DNA from 2 places in the Halobacillus ihumii genome. Region 2 is predicted to be linked to the other one. Evidence: riboswitches for the same ligand, from Rfam matches in the RefSeq annotation. Region 2 holds a riboswitch; the other holds the start of a gene.
What was found. Region 2 has a riboswitch for FMN ahead of G6R08_RS03550 (ECF transporter S component). Riboswitches for the same ligand answer to the same signal wherever they lie in the genome.

Region 1: another riboswitch for FMN. It lies ahead of ribD (bifunctional diaminohydroxyphosphoribosylaminopyrimidine deaminase/5-amino-6-(5-phosphoribosylamino)uracil reductase RibD); the one in region 2 lies ahead of G6R08_RS03550 (ECF transporter S component).

The regions. Positions count from the first base shown of each region.
Region 1 covers NZ_CACVAO010000001.1:1,605,885-1,610,391, reverse strand. Annotated here, with positions in the region: gene G6R08_RS08150 (hypothetical protein) at 1-319, opposite strand, end outside; FMN riboswitch at 618-767, shown strand; gene ribD (bifunctional diaminohydroxyphosphoribosylaminopyrimidine deaminase/5-amino-6-(5-phosphoribosylamino)uracil reductase RibD) at 904-2,001, shown strand; gene ribE (riboflavin synthase) at 2,001-2,648, shown strand; gene G6R08_RS08135 (bifunctional 3,4-dihydroxy-2-butanone-4-phosphate synthase/GTP cyclohydrolase II) at 2,665-3,858, shown strand; gene ribH (6,7-dimethyl-8-ribityllumazine synthase) at 3,927-4,397, shown strand.
Region 2 covers NZ_CACVAO010000001.1:663,703-670,280, reverse strand. Annotated here, with positions in the region: gene G6R08_RS03570 (thioredoxin family protein) at 1-340, opposite strand, end outside; gene G6R08_RS03565 (M20/M25/M40 family metallo-hydrolase) at 508-1,533, shown strand; gene G6R08_RS03560 (FMN-binding glutamate synthase family protein) at 1,655-3,250, shown strand; gene G6R08_RS03555 (PTS sugar transporter subunit IIA) at 3,274-3,747, shown strand; FMN riboswitch at 3,819-3,970, shown strand; gene G6R08_RS03550 (ECF transporter S component) at 4,128-4,724, shown strand; gene G6R08_RS03545 (TraR/DksA family transcriptional regulator) at 4,806-5,174, opposite strand; gene G6R08_RS03540 (hotdog fold thioesterase) at 5,204-5,599, opposite strand; gene G6R08_RS03535 (1,4-dihydroxy-2-naphthoate polyprenyltransferase) at 5,742-6,578, opposite strand, start outside.

The sequences.
Region 1 (4,507 bases), 940 kb from region 2:
TGTCCCAATTCTCTTCAAGAGTTTTCCCGTGACCATTAATTGTTTTGACATCATTTGCTGAATCTTCTAAGCTGCTGTTCAACTGATTTACGGATTTGATCACGTGATCAACTTCAGATGCTAAATTCATATCTTTGCTCTCGCCACTAGATTGATTCCCTTCGGAAGACTCCGTTGATTTCTCACCATTGGCTGGCTCACTTTCTTGTTGATTGGTTTCTTCTTGAGAGCTAGTGTTATCTTGGTTCTCGGCTGTTCCACAGGCTCCCAAGACTATACCGAGGATTAGAATCAAACTGACAGCATGTAATCGTTTCACAGAGAATCCTCCTTATTGGCTTTATTTGTAAGTAGTATTCCCAATTCCTTCAAGCTGAAAACAGGGACATTCGAACGATTATGTGAGTTATATTTCCTTTATCAAGCAGGAGTGGGGTGAATACTCCCTGCAATTTTTGGGGCACTTGTTGGAATCGTAGTGTCTCATAAAGTCAAAGCCCCGATTATAGCTAAAAAGCTAACTCTACGTTTTATTTAATTTATAAGAGTACGAATAGTGCTAACTAATTGCGATCTTAGTAAAATTCATTTATATTTAATATAAGACAATTGAATAAACAATCCTTCGGGGCAGGGTGAAAATCCCGGCCGGCGGTGATGGACCACAACGTTCAAAGCCCGCGACGGGGAAGGAGTCTTATTTCTTCCCCCTGATTTGGTGTAGATTCCAAAGCCGACAGTTAAAGTCTGGATGGGAGAAGGAGCGAGCGTAGAAAATAAGGTGCAAACATTCTGTAGTTGTACCTTCTATTCGCTATACTTATATTTCAATACAGTAAAGCCCTGGAGAAGTTCGTCTTCTTCGGGGCTTTTTTGATTTAAAAATATTGGGAGGTGAGAAGGATGCAGCGCGACGAACGATACATGGCCATGGCTATTCAGATGGCGAAAGAAACGATAGGACAAACGAATCCAAACCCTTCGGTTGCAGCAGTTGTTGTGAAAAATAATCAAGTAGTTGGTCTGGGAGTGCACGTCAAGGCCGGGGAGCCTCATGCTGAAGTCCATGCACTTAGAATGGCTGGTGAAAAGGCTCTGGGTGCAGAAATTTATGTAACACTTGAGCCTTGTAGTCATTTCGGGCAAACTCCACCCTGTGCCCAGGCGGTGGTTGATGCTGGAATTAAACGTGTGATTATCGCTTCTCACGACCCTAATCCAAAAGTGAGCGGCCGCGGGATAGAGTTGATGGAAAAAGCCGGTCTTGAGGTAAGGACAGGGGTCTTAACAGGTGAAGCAGATGAGCTCAATCGCGCATTCTTTCATTTTATAAAAACAAAGCAGCCCTATGTTCGATTGAAATCAGCGATGAGCCTTGATGGAAAGATTGCTACCGCAACAGGTGAAAGCCAGTGGATTACTGGTGAGTCAGCAAGGAAGGATGGCCACTCCTATCGTCATCGATCTGCTGCCATCTTAGCAGGCATTAATACGGTTCTAATGGATAATCCTAAGCTGACGACTCGAATAGCAGGAGGCGGCAACAGCCCGGTGAGAATTGTTCTTGATACCCATTTGCGGACTCCTTCTACCTCTCAGGTGATTCAAAATAGAGAAGCCCCGACTTGGATCTTTACAGGAAAATCCGTCGGAAAGGATGAAATGACCCGCTTTCAAGACTTTTCCCATGTTGAGGTGATCCGCCTGGCAACGGAAACCGTTCAAGTGGAAGCTGTTCTGGACTATTTAGGTGAACAAAAACTTACCTCATTGCTGATTGAAGGCGGCGGAACGATTGCGGATGCTTTTGTTCGGGCTGGGAAAGTGAACGAAACCATTACGTATATAGCACCTAAATTAATTGGCGGCAGGCAGGCCATGACCCCTGTAGCGGGCGAAGGAATCAGTAGCCTGGCCCAACTTGATAATTTTGCATTTTTTAGCTCTGAACAGCTAGGAGAAGACATCAAGCTTGTTTCAGTCAAAAGGGGGGATTTGTAATGTTTACAGGGATTATAGAGGAAATGGGTTCAGTCAAAAATATTAAAAGTAAATCAGAAGCGCTTGAATTAAGTATTATAGCGAAGGAAATTTTGTCGGATATAGATTTAGGGGACAGCATTTCGATAAACGGAGTGTGCCTTACCGTGACGAGTTATTCTGATCAAAGTATAGAATTTGATGTGATGCCTGAAACCTTTAGGGCAACGAATTTACACCAGTTGAAACAAGGAAGTACAGTCAATCTCGAACGGGCTATGGCAGCAGGCGGCCGTTTTGGTGGTCACTTAGTTTCGGGTCATATCGATGGAACGGGTGAGATTGTGGCGAAGAAATCAGAATCAAATGCCGTTTATTATGAGATTGAACTTCCGGATGAACTGATCCATTATTTTGTGTATAAAGGATCAATTACGGTTGATGGAACGAGTTTGACCGTGTTTGGCGTGGAGGAGAACCGTGTCACGATCTCACTTATTCCGCACACGATGGACCATACGGTGCTCGGTGATAAAGAACCGGGTGATCAGGTGAATATTGAATGCGACATGATTGGTAAATACGTGGCCCATTTTTTAGGAAAAGAACCAGAGAGCAGTCAGTCAAAGCTAACGAAGGATTTCTTAGATGAAAATGGATTCGCATAAAGAAGAGGGTGGGAAGATGTTTGATTCAATTGAACGGGCAATTTCAGAATTAAAACAGGGAAAAATGGTCATCGTCTGTGATGATGAGGATCGAGAAAATGAAGGTGATTTAATAGGTTTAGCTGAATATGCAACGCCTGAGATGATCAATTTTATGATTACTCATGGCAAAGGGCTTGTTTGTTCACCTGTCACGAGTCAATTAGCTGATCAGCTTGAGTTGAACCCGATGGTGGATAACAGCACTGATCCTAATAAAACTGCTTTTACAGTGAGCATTGATCATAAGCATACGACGACCGGCATCTCTGCGGATGAGCGGGCACTGACGATTCGTGAAATGCTTAACCCATTAAGCCAAGCGGATGATTTCCAAAGGCCGGGCCATATTTTCCCGTTAATTGCGAAAGAAGGCGGGGTATTGCGCCGTGCAGGTCATACAGAAGCTGCGGTGGATTTAGCCGAATTAGCTGGAGCCAAACCAGCCGGGGTTATTTGTGAAATTATTAAAGAAGATGGGACGATGGCAAGAGTACCTGATCTTCGCAAAATGGCCGATGAGTTTAATATTCCGATGATTACGATTGCGGATTTAATTCAATATCGTTATCGAGTTGAAGATCATGTCATACGCGAAGTCGAGGTACAGCTGCCGACTGAATATGGTGATTTCCGTGCGGTTGCTTATACGAATGATATTGATTATAAAGACCATATTGCCCTTATCAAAGGGGATATCGATCCAAGTGAGCCAACATTAGTCAGGGTCCATTCCGAATGTTTAACAGGTGATGTCTTTGGTTCCTATCGCTGTGACTGCGGACCGCAGCTTCACAACGCACTTCGTCAAATTTCAGAAAACGGCAGCGGGATCCTGCTTTATATGAGGCAGGAAGGCAGAGGAATCGGCTTATTGAATAAGTTGTATGCCTATAAGCTTCAGGAAGAAGGCCTGGATACTGTTGAAGCTAATGAAAAGCTAGGATTTGGTCCGGACTTACGTGATTATGGTGTAGGAGCACAGATTTTACGTGAACTCGGAATTTCTAAACTGAAGCTGTTAACCAATAATCCGAAGAAGATTTCCGGTCTTGGCGGTTATGGCATGGAAGTAGTAGAACGAGTCCCTATTCAAATGGATTCAAGAAAAGAGAACGAACTATATTTAAAGACCAAGCAGTCGAAGATGGGGCACTTATTTCATTACTAATTAAAAAATAACTTGAGGGATCAAGGTGTGAATTTTGCTAATAGGCAGTAGCTAAAGGAGAGATCAGGATGGTTAAAACATTAGAAGGAAACCTTGTAGGAAGCGGATTGAAAATAGGTATTGTTGTAGGGCGGTTTAATGATTTCATTACGGGACGTCTATATGATGGAGCGCTTGATGGATTGAAGCGCCATGGCGTAAACACGGATGATGTGGAAGCTGCCTGGGTGCCAGGCGCCTTCGAAATTCCTCTTGTTGCTGGAAAGATGGCGAACTCAGGAAAATACGATGCTGTGATCACACTTGGTGCTGTAATCCGCGGCTCAACGCCGCACTTTGATTATGTTTGTGGAGAAGCTGCTAAGGGAGTTTCCCAGGCCAGCGTACAAAGTGGAGTCCCTGTTATCTTTGGAGTCATAACTACAGATACGATAGAGCAGGCTATTGAGCGGGCAGGAACGAAAGCCGGCAACAAAGGTTGGGAAGCGGCAACTGGTGCTATTGAAATGGCTAATTTAAACCGACAATTTGAAGCATAAGACAAAATCGCGGGGAGCAGAGGTTTTCCCGCGATTTTTTAATGTGTAAAAATCAACTTTTTGGTTGAAAGAGGCTGAATCCTTTAGCGGGGAAGAATTTCAAAGTTTTG
Region 2 (6,578 bases):
CGATGACAATAATCTTTGGAATTGAGCGGGATTTTCCATTGGTCAGGTATTGATCCATCAATTCAAGGTTTTCATCGCGCTTTAGAATACGGGTCGCGATCCCTGCAGCTTCGGCTATACGCAAAAATATCGGTACATTCAGCATGGCATCTCCACACCAGTCTTCCGTAATGACAATGCTTCGAAGCTGTTTGGCCTTTAATTTATTGAAAAACGGCATGTCTTCCTCAGGAACCGTGAACTGATCATAGATTTTGATCAAGTTTTCCTGATTCTGTTCCATCGATTCGATATAAGGGTCTGGTGTTATCCCTTTTTGAAACCAATCATGTAAATTCATTTCATGCTCTCTCCTTTACTTTGCATACAGCTCTTCATTTTCCCTAAATGTTGAAAAAGTATGCTTTTTTTTAATAAATCATGAGAAATGGTATAATTTTCAACAGTGTGAACTATTTGAGGAGGTTTATTTTCTTGGAAAAAACACAAATTGATCTTTTATTACAAATGCTAAAGACACCATCCCCATCCAGCATGGAGATGGAAATTCAAAAATCATGGATGAAAGAAATGAAAGCTTATGCCGATGAATTAAAGACGGATAACGCTGGAAATGTCATTGCTGTATTAAATCCTGACGCAGAATTCAAGGTGCTGCTTGCCGGACACTGTGATGAGATTGCGCTTGTGATTAACCGTATCGATGAACAAGGTTATCTCCACTTTGATAAAATGGGCGGAATTAATCCTAAGGCTGCAGTGGGGATGAAGGTGACTGTATTAGGCTATAACCATTCTATTACAGGAGTAATTGGTGTCAACGCCCAGCATCACGGAGGCTTAAAAGATGAATTCGGGTTAGAAGACCTCTTTATTGATTGTGGAGCGAAATCAAAACAGGAGATGGAGAAGTTTGTTCAAATCGGTGACTTAGCCGTATATAAACGTGATCCAGAAGTTATGATGGATCGCTATATTTCTGGGCGAGGGCTGGATAATCGCACAGGCCAATTTATCGTTGGAGAAGTGTTAAGAAAACTAGCGCAACGCAGTATTAACGTAGGAGTTTATGCAGCTAGTACAGTTAACGAAGAAACCAACATGGGAGGCGCATACTTTGCGGCAGCAGGCATTCAACCGACGATGGCTATCGCTTGTGACGTGACCTTCGCCACTGATTATCCTGGTGTCAATAAAAACAAACATGGTGATGTTCGCCTCGAGGGCGGTCCTGTCTTAGCTAAAGGGGCTCCGATTAATCGAAAAATCAACCAGCTGCTTGAGAAGAGCGCGTCCTCGTTAAACCTTGGACTGCAATACGAATTAACTCCACGAATGACTGGTACTGATGCGGACCGAATGCGCCTGACTGGACAAGGGGTTCCCGTTAGTCTTGTATCTCTACCATTACGCTACATGCACTCACCTGTGGAGACGGTTAGTATCAAAGATATGGAGGAAGAAATCGACCTGTTAGTTGATATGATTGCGAATTTGACCGGTAATGAAAGCTTAAATCCTTTAGAAGATTAACAATCCAACTCTGGCATATAGCCAGAGTTTTTCTTTTGCTGAAAAATGATTGAGAACATGGAATAAGTGGTATATGAAACTAAGAAGGATTGAAACGATTTACATGTGAAGGAGGGTTCTTATGGAAATAGCAGCTCTGCTATTAATTGGGATTTTGACTGTTTTTTTTGTCATTATTATAGCTATAGCTTTATTTATAATCAGGGTCATGTTCAAAGACAAAAGGCAGGAAGGGCATTCGATCCTGAGGAATTACCCTATTCTGGGAAAGATGAGGTATATCACCGAAAAAATGGGGCCCGAATTACGGCAATATCTATTTAACGATGATAATGAAGGGAAACCATTTACCCGTAACCAAATGGAGGGTACATATATTTCCGCTAAATATAATAAGAGATTAATCGGGTTTGGCTCAGAACGCGATTTTGAAGCACCTGGTTATTATCTCAAAAATGCTATGTATCCGACACAACGTGAGGAGATGCTTGTCGATAACGAAAATAAAGTTCGCACGAAAGTGTATCAAGTGGATAAAGAAAAACTTTTCCAACGCAAGGAGCATTCTTCATATAAAGAAGCGAATCCATTTTATCTACCAGATGAGGAAGCTGTCGTAATTGGAGGGGATACATGTAAACATCCCTTTACGGTGAAGGGGCTGATTGGTCAATCCGCAATGAGTTACGGATCCCTTGGTGAAAAAGCGATTACTGCCCTGTCTACCGGGCTTGGGTTAGCAGGCGGAGCGTGGATGAATACAGGAGAAGGCGGATTGTCCCATCACCATCTTAAAGGCGGAGTGGATATTATTTACCAAATCGGACCAGGATTATTCGGTGTCCGGACGAAGGATGGCGAATTTTCATGGGAGGAATTTAAACGAAAAAGTGAAATAGACGAAGTGAAAGCGTTTGAACTAAAGCTTGCACAGGGAGCAAAAACAAGAGGCGGACACGTTGACGGAGCGAAGGTGACACCTGAAATAGCTGAAATCCGTAACGTTGAACCGTGGGAGTCTATAGACAGCCCTAATCGCTTTTACCAATTCGGGAATAATGAAGAAATGTTTGAATTTATGAAGCAGTTACGTGAAGTAAGTGGTAAACCTATTGGAATGAAGGTTGTAGTTGGAAATATTGAACAATTAGAGGGAATGGTGTCACATATGGCAAGTAGCCAAGAAGGCCCCGACTTTATAACAGTTGATGGGGGAGAAGGAGGTACCGGCGCATCTTATCAGGAACTTGCAGATGCGACGGGGCTGCCGATTAATTCAGCCCTGCCTGTCGTAGATGATATGTTGAAGAAGTATAATGTACGAGACCGTGTGAAAGTGTTTGCCTCCGGTCAGTTAATTTCTCCTGACAAAGTAGCAATGGCTCTAGCAATGGGAGCCGATTTAGTTAATATCGCCCGAGGAATGATGTTTTCTGTAGGGTGCATTCAGGCTGAAATTTGTCATACGAACAATTGCCCGGTTGGGGTGGCTACGACAAATCCTAATCTTCAAAAAGCTTTAATTGTAGAAGAAAAGTCGTTCCGGACCTGTAACTATGTACTATCTTTAAGGGACGGTCTCTACAATCTTGCGGCGGCTGTCGGTATTGATTGTCCAACTAAATTTGAACGTAAACATATTGTTTATCGTGATGAACATGGGCGTCTTCAATCATTAGAGAATATCTTTCCGTCAGCAGAAGTAGTGAAACCATAATCGTTATAGAGGAGGAGTCAAGTGTGAATAAGAAGAGAGTTAGGGTTAGTAGTCCTTTCTCTGGTAAATTGGTGCAGCTTACTGATATTTCCAAACAGAAATTTTCTAACAAAATGATGGGAGAAGGTATAGCAATTGAACCGACTGAAGGAGAAATGGCTGCTCCCGTATCAGGTGAAGTCACTCAAATATTTCCAACAAAACATGCTGTAAATCTATTAACGGATACAGGTGTTGAACTGTTAATTCAAGTTGGAATTGATGCAGAAAATCTAGAAGGTGTAGGATTCGAAACCAATATAAAAGAGAAAAGTCGTGTCTCCACGGGTGATTCCCTGATCACTTTCGATTTAGCAAAAGTAAGCCGAGAACTAACTGGTCTTGCTTCTCCTATTGTAATTATGAATCGTAATAAGGTTGCACAGTTTTCCTATACCTCAAAAACTCATGTTATAAAAGGCGAAACGATTATAATGGAACTTGAACTTACTGAATAAAAAGTCATGTAAACAATATTATTGCAATTCCGCGCATTTTTTTGTAAAATTAATACAAATATAATATCGATTCAAATCTTCGGGGCAGGGTGCAATTCCCGACCGACGGTAAGGAATACGTCAGAAGTATTCTAAGTCCGTGACCCGTTAAGTTTTAATCTTAACGGTGGACCCGGTGTAATTCCGGGACCGACAGTAATAGTCTGGATGGGAGAAGATGTCGAGCGAAAATGGCAGGTAATGACACCCGCCTTAACTTTCCTATGGACAAACCTCTACCCTTAAGCCTTGATAGCTTAAGGGTTTTTATATGGGGCATGTCTTTCGCTTACCTTCATCTGGGATTCTGAATCGATGCAAAAAGATGGAGGAGATTGTAGATGAACCAGTACACAGGTCAATCATCAAAGCTGTTAAAGTTAATTATATTATCGCTGTTTGGAAGCATTTCGATGGTTTTAATGTTGCTGAATTTTCCGTTACCCATGCTTCCTCAATACTTGAAAGTTGATTTTAGTGAAGTTCCTGCACTCGTTGCTGCCATTTTGTTTACACCGGCAGCTGGGATCATTGTTGAAGGATTAAAAAATACACTCTATCTTATTTATACAGGGGCTGCTGACCCTGTCGGTGTTGTCGCTAACTTCCTGGCTGGCGTTTTATTCATCGTGCCCGTTGCGTTGTTCTATCATAAATTCAAGAACGTTAAAAGTCTTGTTTCAGGGTTAGTAACAGGTTCTGTCATCATGGCAATAGGGATGAGTGTCCTCAATTATTTTCTGTTCTTACCTGCTTATAGCTGGTTTATGGGGTGGGAAACAATGTCTGCTCAAGTAAAATGGTTGACGGTTGTTGGGGCGATTCTTCCTTTTAATGCTCTTAAAGGGATTATTGTTGGAGTATTATTTATCCCGCTGTTTATTAAGCTTAAGCCGTGGATTGAGCAGAAGCGGGTCAAAACCTCTTCCGCTGCTTAATGGAAAAACGAATAGTTTTCTCGATACTAAATACGGAGATTATCAATATATTAAGGAGAGCGTACTGTACGCTCTCCTTTTTTATTTTTCTTCTGCTTCAGCTACGGTCATCCTTGCTGTAGGCATGGCTTTGAGACGTTCGATTGGGATAGGTTCTCCTGACTTTTCACTCTTTCCGTAACTACCATCTTTAATCCGGTCAAGAGCAGCATTAATTTCTTTTAGCTTCTTTTGAGTTTGTTCATAAAGTGTATAATCTTTCTCTTTTTCAAATTGGGAAGTTCCAAGGTCTCCAGGGTGGTCAGCTACACTAGAGAGTTCACCTTCCTGATCGTTAGGATCTTCACTATCTTTCTGTTGGTTCTGAAATGCAGTCAACTCTTCTTCTGCTTCTACTTTCATGGCCTCGAGCTGCTGTTTGAACTCATTCAACTGTTTATCAGTTAACATACTTTCACTCCTAATTTAGTGGGAAGCAGCTAGGAACTTTGGCGAAGAACGACCCCGACTGTACATCTTGAAATAGAGATTAATTGTTGCTCTTCATCTTCTATCCGAATTTCCCAAACCATAGTTGTTCTTCCGCGGTGATGAGGGATAGCAGTGCCATATACATTTCCGGAGCGCACACTTTTTATATGGTTAGCATTGATTTCAATTCCAAAAATCTGCTGATGTTCGGGATCAATATTTAAAAAAGACCCAATGCTTGCAGCAGATTCAGCCAGTGCTACACTTGCTCCTCCATGAAGGAAACCCATTGGTTGATGTGTTCGATGGTCAACAGGCATTTTAAGGGTAACTTTCTCTGGTTCCGCTTCGAGGACTTCCATTCCTAGCGCTTCCATTAATGTGTTTTGTATAGATATATCCATTTTTATCATCCTTTACTTTTCATTCCCCGAATTCATAATATCAAACATACATAAATATGAGGTGATTTCAGCTTATCCTAATTAAAATCAAACAACCCGGACTCAAAAAGCTGCCCGGGTGTCTTAAGATTGGCTTTCATTTCTAAAATGAAAAAGGGATTAACAGTTGTAAAAGAAGCGATATTCCAAGTAACATACCGTAAAAGGTATTGGTCTGTGCTGTCGCCTTCATGGCTGGCATCATTTCTAATGGTGATTTCTCACCAGCGAACCCATGTATAGATTGGGTTCCTTTTCTTATGCTAAGCAATGTAAGGAGTGACCAGATCGGAAGCATCCCTAGTGCGATGAGCATTAAAGTCAGCCCATACGCGACCACATAAAGACTTAACAAGAAACGGACAGCCCCATGATGACCGAATAATATAGCTAATGTTTTACGGCCGTTTTCAGCATCTCCGACACGGTCACGAATATTATTTGAGAGATTGATCGCACCAATAAAAATCGCTACCGGAACTGAGATTACGATGACTTCCCATGATATACTTAATGATTGGATATAATAACTTATGGCAACAATGACTGTCCCCATGAACAATCCTGCGGCTAGTTCACCTAATGGAGTATAAGCGATTGGGTAAGGCCCGCCTGAGTAAAGATAACCTAATAGCATGGATACGAGCCCGATCGCGGCAACCCACCAGCTAGAAGAAGCACAAATATAAACACCAAGCAATGTCGCCACTACAAGGAAGCTGATGGCTAAGGTTAATACAGTTCGCGGCTGGATCCCATCCCGTACAATAGTACCGCCTATTCCAACAGACTTCTCGTTGTCTAATCCTCTGACGAAATCGTAGTATTCGTTAAACATATTAGTGGCCGCCTGAATTAAAATCGAGGCGAAAAGCATAGCGGCAAATAATCCAAGATGAATCCCATGATCAAGAGCAGCAAGCATTGTCCCTACGAATAC